Regions from separate parts of the Halobacillus litoralis genome, predicted to be linked through region 2. Evidence: riboswitches for the same ligand, from Rfam matches in the RefSeq annotation. Region 2 holds a riboswitch; each other region holds the start of a gene.
What was found. A riboswitch is a leader RNA that binds a small molecule or an ion and turns the genes downstream of it on or off. The one in region 2 is predicted to bind S-adenosylmethionine.
Positions count from the first base shown of each region.

Region 1 (3,264 bases), 1.5 Mb from region 2:
AAATAAATGATCGAGACATCGACGACGAGAAAGCAGAATCCGCAAAGATTTTCGAGGAAAAATGGGTGCTGGCCCGAGAGGATGAAGATTATTTAAAGAAAAAGAAAGCCCATCAGAAAGAATACGGATAAAACGTTGACAATTTTTAGTATTGAACGTAGGATATCATTAAACCAAGTAAACAAATCGGATTAATGATGCGAGGAGTGTACGCGTGAAGACATACCCACTTCTGATTAACCTGCTGTTCATGATCATCTCCTGGTCCATCGGGGTTTACTTCCTATCTGTCATTTATACTCCGACGATTATCATCCCCCTCTTCAATGACTTCATCTGGATTCGCGACTACAAGGGACTTCTCGGCTTGACGGCTATTTTCACCGTCCTGACAATTCCCTTGGTGACCTTCCTGTATAAAAAACGGGGACAAATGAAGAAAAAGACGACCTGGTACGGGATGAATGCAGTCACCCACCTCCTTTGGCTCGGAACGCTTGCTTTGCAAGTCAAAATAGTTCTCTACAATTTAGGTATCTGTCATTAATTGACAGGATTTCCATCCTCTCTGTCGAACCATTGAGATAGAGGAGGCAGAGATATGGATTTTCAAACCTTTTATGAAGAGTACAAACGTAGGGCCAGCCAACATGATTTGGACTACTTAAAAGAAGTTACATCCCGGGACCTCGCTGCAAGAGAAATCCGTCATGGTGAACGGGTGGATTACTCTTTTGAAGAGTCTATCGAAGGATGGCACCAAGCATTCGAACATTTCAAAGATCAAGATATGGACTGGATCTACACCGACCATTCCGTTACCCAGCTTAATGAAAGCACACAGCTTGCCGCTTTCTGGGTTTCGATCCGTTTAAACGGAGAACTCCTTGAAACATCCAACCTCTTTTTTGATACCTTCGAAAAACTGAATGGAGAATGGCGGCTCGTCCGCTCCTATATTGAAGCTGGAGTACATAACCCATCCCTTTAAGTCTGCTTATCAAAAGGAGGCTTTTTTTCGCATTCCTGAAAAAGTTTTCAAAAAAATCTAGTTAGCATATTGTCAAAACATTCTGAGTAGTGTAGAGTAATCAGCAATTAGAAAAAATTACAATTGAATCTCTTATCAAGAGAGGCAGAGGGACTGGCCCGGCGAAGCCTCAGCAACCACTGGTTTGACCAGTAAGGTGCTAACTCCAGCAAGTTGTTTTACCAACTTGGAAGATAAGAAGAAGAACCGTACCCACAAAAGTCTTCTTCTTTAAGAAGGCTTTTTTTATTTTTATTGGATATTCGTTATTAAAGAATATGTGTGCAAGACTCGATTTCAAGATGTTCCGGGGTTCGTTGCTTAGTTTAGAGTCAGGGATGGCCGGGAAGCTACTCGCTTTCCGGTGGGGGGAAAGGATTTAATTTGAACCAATAACTTATAAAGGATGTGTTGTCATGTGTCCACATAGGGAAACGAAATTTGTCCAGACAGGGAACCAGCGTCATGAACCTACGGGGGCGATCAATTCTCCCGTTTATTTTTCCACCCCGTACCGCCACCCTGGTTTAGGAGAATCGACTGGTTTTGATTATACGCGAACCGGTAATCCTACCCGTCAACTTCTAGAGTCTTCGATTGCTGATATCGAAGGTGGTGATGCAGGATTCGCGTTCAGTTCCGGGATGGCGGCTATCCAAACCGCCCTGTCTCTTTTTAAAAAAGGGGATGAAATCATCGTTTCCGAAGATTTGTACGGTGGTACGTTCCGCTTATTTGAACACATGGAAGAGCGTTACGACCTCCGCTTTCATTACTGTGACAGCAATAACCTTGAAGGGATCTGTGACTACATCAATGAGCGGACCAAAGCCATATACGTGGAAACCCCGACGAACCCACTGATGCATACGGCTGACATCAAGCAAATTTCTACAGTTGCGAAGTCCCACAATCTGCTGTTGCTTGTCGATAATACGCTATATACACCGGTATTGCAGGAGCCTATTCGAGAAGGCGCCGATGTGGTCATTCACAGTGCTACAAAATATTTAGCCGGCCATAATGATGTCCTTGCCGGGATCCTTGTGAGTAAAGGAAAAGCTGTAAGTGAAAAGCTTGCTTTTCATCAGAATACATCTGGAGCTGTCCTCTCTCCTTTCGATTCATGGCTTGTCATGCGCGGGATGAAGACCCTTCCTCTTCGGATGCGTCAGCATGAAGCCAACGCCAAAGCCGTGGTCGCCTTTTTGGAAGACCACCCGCATGTATCGGATATATTCTATCCGGGCAAGGGCGGAATGGTTTCATTCAGACTTCAATCGGAAGAATGGATTGATCCATTTTTGCGAAACTTGGACCTGATCAGTTTTGCCGAGAGTCTTGGAGGTGTGGAGAGTTTTATCACCTACCCTGCGACTCAGACTCATGCGGATATCCCTGAAGAGAAACGGACCAGCTATGGCGTGTGTAATCGACTGCTTCGTTTTTCTGTCGGTGTCGAGCATATTGATGATTTAATTCAAGACCTTGACTATACCCTCGCCCAACTACCAAAGGAGGAATCTGTACGATGACTGATCATTCTTTACAAACCCGATTGCTGCACAGTGATTATAAGTTCGACCCGCACACCGGCGCGGTCAGTGTCCCGATCCAGCAGGCATCCACGTTCCATCAACAGGATTTCGACAATCCAGGGGTCTATGATTACAGCCGTTCAGGTAACCCGACCCGAAAAGCGCTGGAAGATACCATCGCAGGACTTGAGAGTGGAAGTCACGGCTTTGCGTTCGCCTCTGGAATGGCTGCCATTTCAACAGCTTTCATGCTTTTATCAAAAGGGGACCATGTCGTCATCACCCAGGATGTTTATGGGGGTACTTTCCGTATGATCCACGATGTTCTCATTAGGTTTGGAATCGATCACACATTTGTTGATATGACGGACCTCCATGCGGTAGCGACGGCTATACAGCCGAATACAAAACTTTTATATATTGAAACACCTTCCAATCCGACGCTTGAAATTACAGATATTCGCGCCGTCGCAAAGTTAGCGAAAGCGAACGATTGTTGGACATTCGTCGATAACACGTTCATGACACCAGCCCTGCAGCGTCCGCTTGAACTTGGTGCGGATCTTGTCCTGCACAGTGCGACGAAGTTCATCGCCGGTCACAGTGATGTGGTCGCAGGTCTTGCCGCTACCAAAGATGAAAAAATTGCAGATCAGCTCGGTTTTTTACAAAATTCATTCGGATCCATTCTCGGCG
Region 1 is NZ_CP129016.1:651,579-654,842, forward strand. It holds gene LC065_RS03390 (DUF4385 domain-containing protein) at 1-131, shown strand, start outside; gene LC065_RS03395 (hypothetical protein) at 215-547, shown strand; gene LC065_RS03400 (flavoprotein) at 602-991, shown strand; SAM riboswitch class I at 1,121-1,231, shown strand; gene LC065_RS03405 (methionine biosynthesis PLP-dependent protein) at 1,447-2,565, shown strand; gene metC (cystathionine beta-lyase) at 2,562-3,264, shown strand, end outside.
Region 1: another riboswitch for S-adenosylmethionine. It lies ahead of LC065_RS03405 (methionine biosynthesis PLP-dependent protein); the one in region 2 lies ahead of LC065_RS15825 (phosphoadenylyl-sulfate reductase).

Region 2 (3,264 bases):
GTGATTTTTTATTGAAACAAAGACGATTAAGAGATAGCCGGAGATCAGTAAAGTGTAGACAAACATTAATGTCGAATCACTGACTTGGATGGAAGATAATAAAGTCCTTGCATTAGTAAGGATAATAAAACCTCCAGCTAATACTCCAAGAATAGCAGAAGGAAGGATTTTGACAAGCCAGGCGGCAATGGGTGCTGCTATAACACCACCAATAACGAACGATGCAATGAGTAGCCAGCTGAATGAATGATGCCCTAAAAAGATTAAGAAACCAGCCGTTGCTGAAATCGTTACCAGAAATTCGCTTGTATCCACTGTTCCAATGACTTTTCTAGGAGCAATTCCCGATTGAGAAAGAAGCGCGGGAGTATTCACCGGTCCCCATCCTCCCCCGCCGACACTATCCAAAAAGCCTCCTGCTATTCCAAGTGGCAAGAGGAAACGTTTGTTTACTGACTTTTTTTCATTAACGTGAGTTTTTCTCGAGAAGCATAGAAAACGAACTACGATATAAACCCCTAGTGTGAGTAGGAATATGGATATGTACGGTCTTATGAATTCCCCTGGGATATAGCTTAAAAATGCGGCTCCTAAAAAGGCACTGATAGCTCCATGAACGGCGATCATCATGACAAGCCGTTTGTCGATATTGCCAAACTTATAGTGGGAAAATCCTGAAACAGCCGTGGTGGCAATCTGCGACATATGAATAGAAGCCGAGGCTACAGCAGGAGCAAGTCCATACGATAAGAGGATGGTTGATGAGCTGAGTCCAAACCCCATGCCAAGTGCTCCATCCATTAATTGAGCTATAAAGCCAATCAAAGTGAAAATCGTCAATTTATGCAAAATGTACCACTCCTTTTAATCATTCCATGTTTGAAAGATATTTTATTATTCCTATGTATTTACTTGGTTTTTTAATCAAAAAAATACTCCTCCGTCTGAAAGAAGGAGGAGTAACCACACCTTATCTTTCAGCCTTTTGGCTGCTGGAATGAGCACCTTTTTCAGGTTGCTGCGGGATCTTCAGACCAGTTTCCTCCCCCGACTCTTCATAAGGATTGTATGTGTAATTGAAGAATAATTCTTAAACTAACGAACATGGTTTTGTTTGTCAATCATATAGTATAAAAAGTCAGAATTTTTTTGATTTCCCTAAAAAGGCATTGACATATGATGTTTAGGAGCATATGATTTGTATCAACTTGTTTTTCAGAAAATTTCATACTTATTCTTATCTAGAGAGGTGGAGGGACTGGCCCTTTGAAGCCTCGGCAACGGATCTATACAGGTACTGTGCCAATTCCAGCAAGTGTTAGAGCTTGAGAAGATAAGGAGAATGTAGTATACGTTTATTCGTAAATGCCTTTCTTCTTATCACGGAGAAAGGCATTTTTTCTTTTTAGAAAGGAGGAGGAAATGAAACAACCATTTGTTACCTACCAATCTTTTGAAAATCCATTTAAAGGTGATCAACTGAAAGACGACGATACGAAAGGAGCGGAGGAGGTCATTCGTTGGGCCTATACTCAATATGAGGATCTTGTGTATGCCTGCAGTTTCGGAGCAGAAGGGATCGTTCTCATCGATTTGATTTCCAAGGAGAAACCAGATGCTGAAGTCGTTTTTCTAGATACAGATCTCCATTTTCAAGAAACTTATCAACTGATAGAAAAAGTGAAAAAAAGGTATCCGAAGTTAAACATAAGGATGATAAAACCTGAAATTACGCTGGAAGAACAAGCCGGGCAGTACGGTTCCGCCCTTTGGAAACGGAATCCCGATCAATGTTGTTACATCCGTAAAATTAAACCGCTCGAAGATGCCCTTAGAGGAAGAACGGCATGGATGTCGGGGCTGAGACGTGAACAATCCCCCAGCCGTCAGAAAACGAATTTCGTAAATAAGGATGAGAGATTCAAATCCATTAAGGTATGCCCCTTGATTCACTGGTCATGGGCAGACGTATGGCAATATATCCGACTAAATAGGTTGGATTACAATGAATTGCACGATCAAAATTATCCGAGTGTGGGGTGCATCCCATGTACCGCTCCTGCTGACGACGATGGGAGGACGGGAAGATGGAAAGGGTTCAATAAATCTGAATGTGGGTTACACACGACGGATTCTTTGGGAGAGGAACATTCATAAAGGAGGAATTATTATGTCAATTATAACTCCGCACGGTGGTGCGCTTGTGAACAGGTGGAAGGACACGAGACCGGAGGAGCTGCCGGAAGATATCATAGAGCTTGATTCGATGGCCCTAAGTGATGTCGGATTAATTGCGAACGGTGCTTATAGTCCCTTAAAAGGATTTTTGAATAAGGAAGACTATGAATCTGTTGTCGATACAATGAGGTTGAAAGATGGCACACCATGGAGTATACCTATTACCCTCCCGATCACAGAAGCACAGGCCCGGACGCTTGGAAACAAAGCCCGGTTGGTCAAGGACGGTGTTGTGTATGGGACGATCAGCATAACGGATCGGTTTCAACCGGATAAGGAAAAGGAAGCTCAAAGCGTATACTTAACGACAGATCCTGCGCATCCTGGGGTGAACAAATTATACAAACGAGCAGATTGGTATGCAGCAGGAGAAATCGAGGTATTTCAAAGACCTCCTTACGAACATGGAAAAACATTTTATCTGGATCCAGAAGAAACAAGAGAGCTTTTTCAAAAACTCGGGTGGAAAAAGGTTGTTGGCTTCCAAACACGGAACCCTGTCCATAGAGCTCACGAATACATCCAAAAAGCTGCGCTGGAGACGGTGGATGGATTGTTCTTAAATCCATTGGTGGGTGAGACCAAAAGCGATGACATTCCCAGTGATGTCCGGATGAAGAGCTATCAAGTTCTTCTTGATCAATATTATCCGAAAGAAAGAGTCACCTTGGCTGTTTTCAACGCGGCGATGCGGTATGCAGGCCCGCGGGAGGCAATCTTTCATGCAATCGTCAGGAAAAATTTCGGGTGCTCTCACTTCATTGTCGGCCGAGATCACGCAGGTGTAGGGGATTACTATGGTACTTACGATGCACAAAAAATCTTCAGCCACTATGAAGATGAAGAACTTGGCATCACACCACTTTTCTTTGAACACAGTTTTTATTGCAACGCTTGCGAATCGATGGCTTCACATAAAACTTGCCCGCATGACAAACAACATCACATGATCTTGTCTGGAACGAAAGTGAGAGAGCTGCTCCGTAAAGGGGAAAAGCCGCCAAAAACGTTCAGCCGCCCTGAAGT
Region 2 is NZ_CP129016.1:3,092,261-3,095,524, reverse strand. It holds gene LC065_RS15830 (sulfite exporter TauE/SafE family protein) at 1-849, opposite strand, end outside; SAM riboswitch class I at 968-1,064, opposite strand; SAM riboswitch class I at 1,235-1,340, shown strand; gene LC065_RS15825 (phosphoadenylyl-sulfate reductase) at 1,423-2,157, shown strand; gene sat (sulfate adenylyltransferase) at 2,171-3,264, shown strand, end outside.

Region 3 (3,264 bases), 980 kb from region 2:
TCCTCGTTCATCCATATCTTTCATCGTCGCTAACATAGGGAGGTGATGCGCCGTGGAAGCAATCAATCCTGTTATAGATGTAGAATTCATGCCTAATCTATCACTCAGTCGTCCTATCCACCTCTCTCCCCGCTGATTAATGAAAGCAACAAGGGGATAAGCGCCTGCTAATGTAACGGTAATCCTTCCAACGATGACCATCCCTTCAGATAAAGGTGCCATCCCCGGGAGGACAACGAACCCTGTTAATGATTCAATGATTATAAGTGCGAGACCAGTGATAATTATGATTTCAATGGTTTTTCCGAAATAAGAAAATAACCGGATGGTTACGTTCGTGAACAACCACAAACCTGCCCCAATACAGACGGAAAGAAGAATAGCTGGTGTTAAATTCCGTAACATCCATACCACTTCATATCCTGCCACAGCCCCACCGACAAAGCATCCGATCGGAACCGTAACCAAACCAGCTAAAATTCCTCTTGAAAAGAAAGGACGATCCTCTTTCTTCACAATCGTAAGCGCAACAGGAATTGTGAAAACAAGCGTCGGTCCCATCATCGTACCGAGGAGGGCCCAGGAAAAGGTGGCCGCTTCCTCTTCTAAGGCTAAGGATTCCGCCAGAGAGTAGGCTCCCATGTCAATAGCAAGCATCATGGATGCAAACATCGACGGATCCGCTCCAAACCATAAAAACACGGGACGGATGGCAGGCGCCAACAACTGGGACAGTACAGGTGCGAGGGAGATGATCCCTACCATCGAAAGAGCCAGTGGGCCCATCATCATAAACGCTTCGTAAAACCGCCATCCAAGGGACAGGCGGTGATTAAGCACGTAGTAATCAAGTGCTCCCAATACCATGAAGAAACACATGACAATCAAGATAGCGTCATTAACCCACAAAAGCCCAGCCCCTTCCTTTTTTGAATCTATGTTTACGGCCACTTCAACATAGGGTAGAAGTTTTTCTATAATGGTTTACTCGCCATTTCCTATTGGACGCTGCCATAGCCTTTCAATATTTTTAAAAAGGGGAATAAGAAATGGTACAAGCTCTGTTCATCGCTGCGGTTATTTTCATTGCAGCAAATCTCGTTTATTTTTTCACAAATAAAACATACAGAAAAAGCTACTTCAGCACAGCCCTATTCTTTCAATTATTTTTTGTTCTCACAGGTGTATTAGTGGGGTTTACGCTCCTTTACTATCTGCTGTCTTTAGATGAAGTCATTCTGGTTACTAGTTTATCATCCCGGGACCCTGTCGACCCAACCTTTTTGGACTTGCTTTACTTCAGTGGGGAAACATTGTTGAGCGTAGGTTATGGGGACATGCTGCCTGTTGGGATGGCCCGATTTTTTGCTTTGCTTGAATCAGGAATCGGCATCCTTCTCCCTACGGCCTATTTCTTAAAAGCGATGGATACGTCCAGGCAAAGCGAAGATTAAATATTAAAAGGACCCTTGTGAAAGGGTCCTTTTAGTTATCCAATGGAGCATGCAGCAGAGCCATGCTTTTGTAAATATTTCTGGTGATGCTCTTCTGCTTCATAAAAAGTTGTTGCTTCTTCTACTTCTGTAACGATTGGGCGTTTAAAAATCCCTTTTTCTTCCCATTCTTTGATTTTTTCTTCAGCAATGTATTTCTGGCTTGCATCCGAATGGAAAATGACAGAACGATATTGGTGACCAACATCGATTCCCTGCTTGTTGCGGGATGTCGGATCGTGGGCTTCAAAGAATATATTCACTAGTTCTGCATAAGTGATGACCGTTGGATCATAGTTCACTTTGACAGATTCCGCGTGTCCACTCTTTCCTGCTTTGACCTGTTCATATGTCGGGTTCTCCAGATGGCCGCCAATGTAACCGACCTTCGTTTCTGTCACCCCTTCGAATTTTTCAAAAAATGCTTCTACTCCCCAAAAACATCCTGCACCGAAAATAGCGGTTGCCATTTAACATCTTTCCTTTCCCTTAACGCAACTTCTATCGAGAGCCTTGACGGTTATGGTGCTTACACGAAAAGACCCCTTTTCTTATCCAGTAAGAAAAGGGGTCGCTAATATCCGCACGATCCTCTCATCTCTTAGAATGTTGATACATTCTACAGGAATTGGCACCGTTCTCGTCAATCCGTAGATTGATTCGATGGTTGCCGGGCATCAAAGGGCCAGTCCCTCCGCCTCTCTGGATAAGAAGTTTCCGTTATTTATTTTTTGTTAGTACCCATAGTACTACGTATTTGTAACGAAGTAAAGGATAACAGATTAAAAAATTCTATTGAATGCACATTGAGTTCTTCTTTGAGTTCATTATATTCAGACCTTAACATGCTCATGCCTGTCTGTAAAAAAATCCGCTCTAGCTCAGCTCTGCCCCGTCGTGTAAACTTCCTCGAAAGGCTGGACAATGACAAATCCATCACCTTCAAACTCCATTTGAATCGATTCGCCGCTTCCCCTGCCGATGAGTGTCTTGAAGCTGATGTCCGTTTTGAAATTCGGCTCTAAGTGCCCGGACCACGCCACAGTAGCATGCGGGTCTGTAATGACAGGTTCACCAGGACGTACGAGCAGCGTCAACGGTTCATAGTGCGAAGTAATCGCGACGCGCCCACTCCCGCTGAGGGTTACGTTGAACAACCCACCTGAAACCATACCGGCTACTTTTTTCATCAGTTTGATATCCCAGTCAATGCTTGGTTCAAAGGCAAGAAGATCGTTGCCATTCACCGTAATCGTTTCATTATCCAGGTCAAAAATAGTAATCTTTTTGCCCTGATCGGCAAGGTAAAGTCGCCCGCGACCAGTGGCCTTCATTAAAGAACTCCCTTCACCGGTCATGGCTTTTTTAAATAAACGACCGACGCCATGCTCGAGGATTCCTTCTCTTTCAAATTTAATGTTCCCATTATAAGAAATCATCGCTCCTGCTTTTGCCCACACTTGATCGAGGAGGTTTACCTCAAGAATTCTCGGGGTCTCCAGCTCAAAATAATCATTCTCTGATTCATCCTGTTTCGTTTTTCTAATAAATTCATCAATAGAGTAGTCGCTCATTGTATGTTCCTCCTAATCATATTCTATAGTTATTTATGCTTCCTCATTGCTTCTATACCACGATGGATCAAAATCGAGTCCTAAAGTTTACGTATCTGTAACTCAGTGGAAATGATTAAAACAGCCTTCGTAATTTTCTATTCAATAAACGCAAATTAATCCCTACTTTAAAATATACATTTTACTGTTCCTCTAGA
Region 3 is NZ_CP129016.1:176,741-180,004, forward strand. It holds gene eutH (ethanolamine utilization protein EutH) at 1-909, opposite strand, end outside; gene LC065_RS01035 (ion channel) at 1,050-1,454, shown strand; gene msrA (peptide-methionine (S)-S-oxide reductase MsrA) at 1,490-1,963, opposite strand; SAM riboswitch class I at 2,085-2,206, opposite strand; gene LC065_RS01045 (AIM24 family protein) at 2,375-3,067, opposite strand; gene LC065_RS01050 (alpha/beta hydrolase family protein) at 3,249-3,264, opposite strand, start outside.
Region 3: another riboswitch for S-adenosylmethionine. It lies ahead of msrA (peptide-methionine (S)-S-oxide reductase MsrA); the one in region 2 lies ahead of LC065_RS15825 (phosphoadenylyl-sulfate reductase).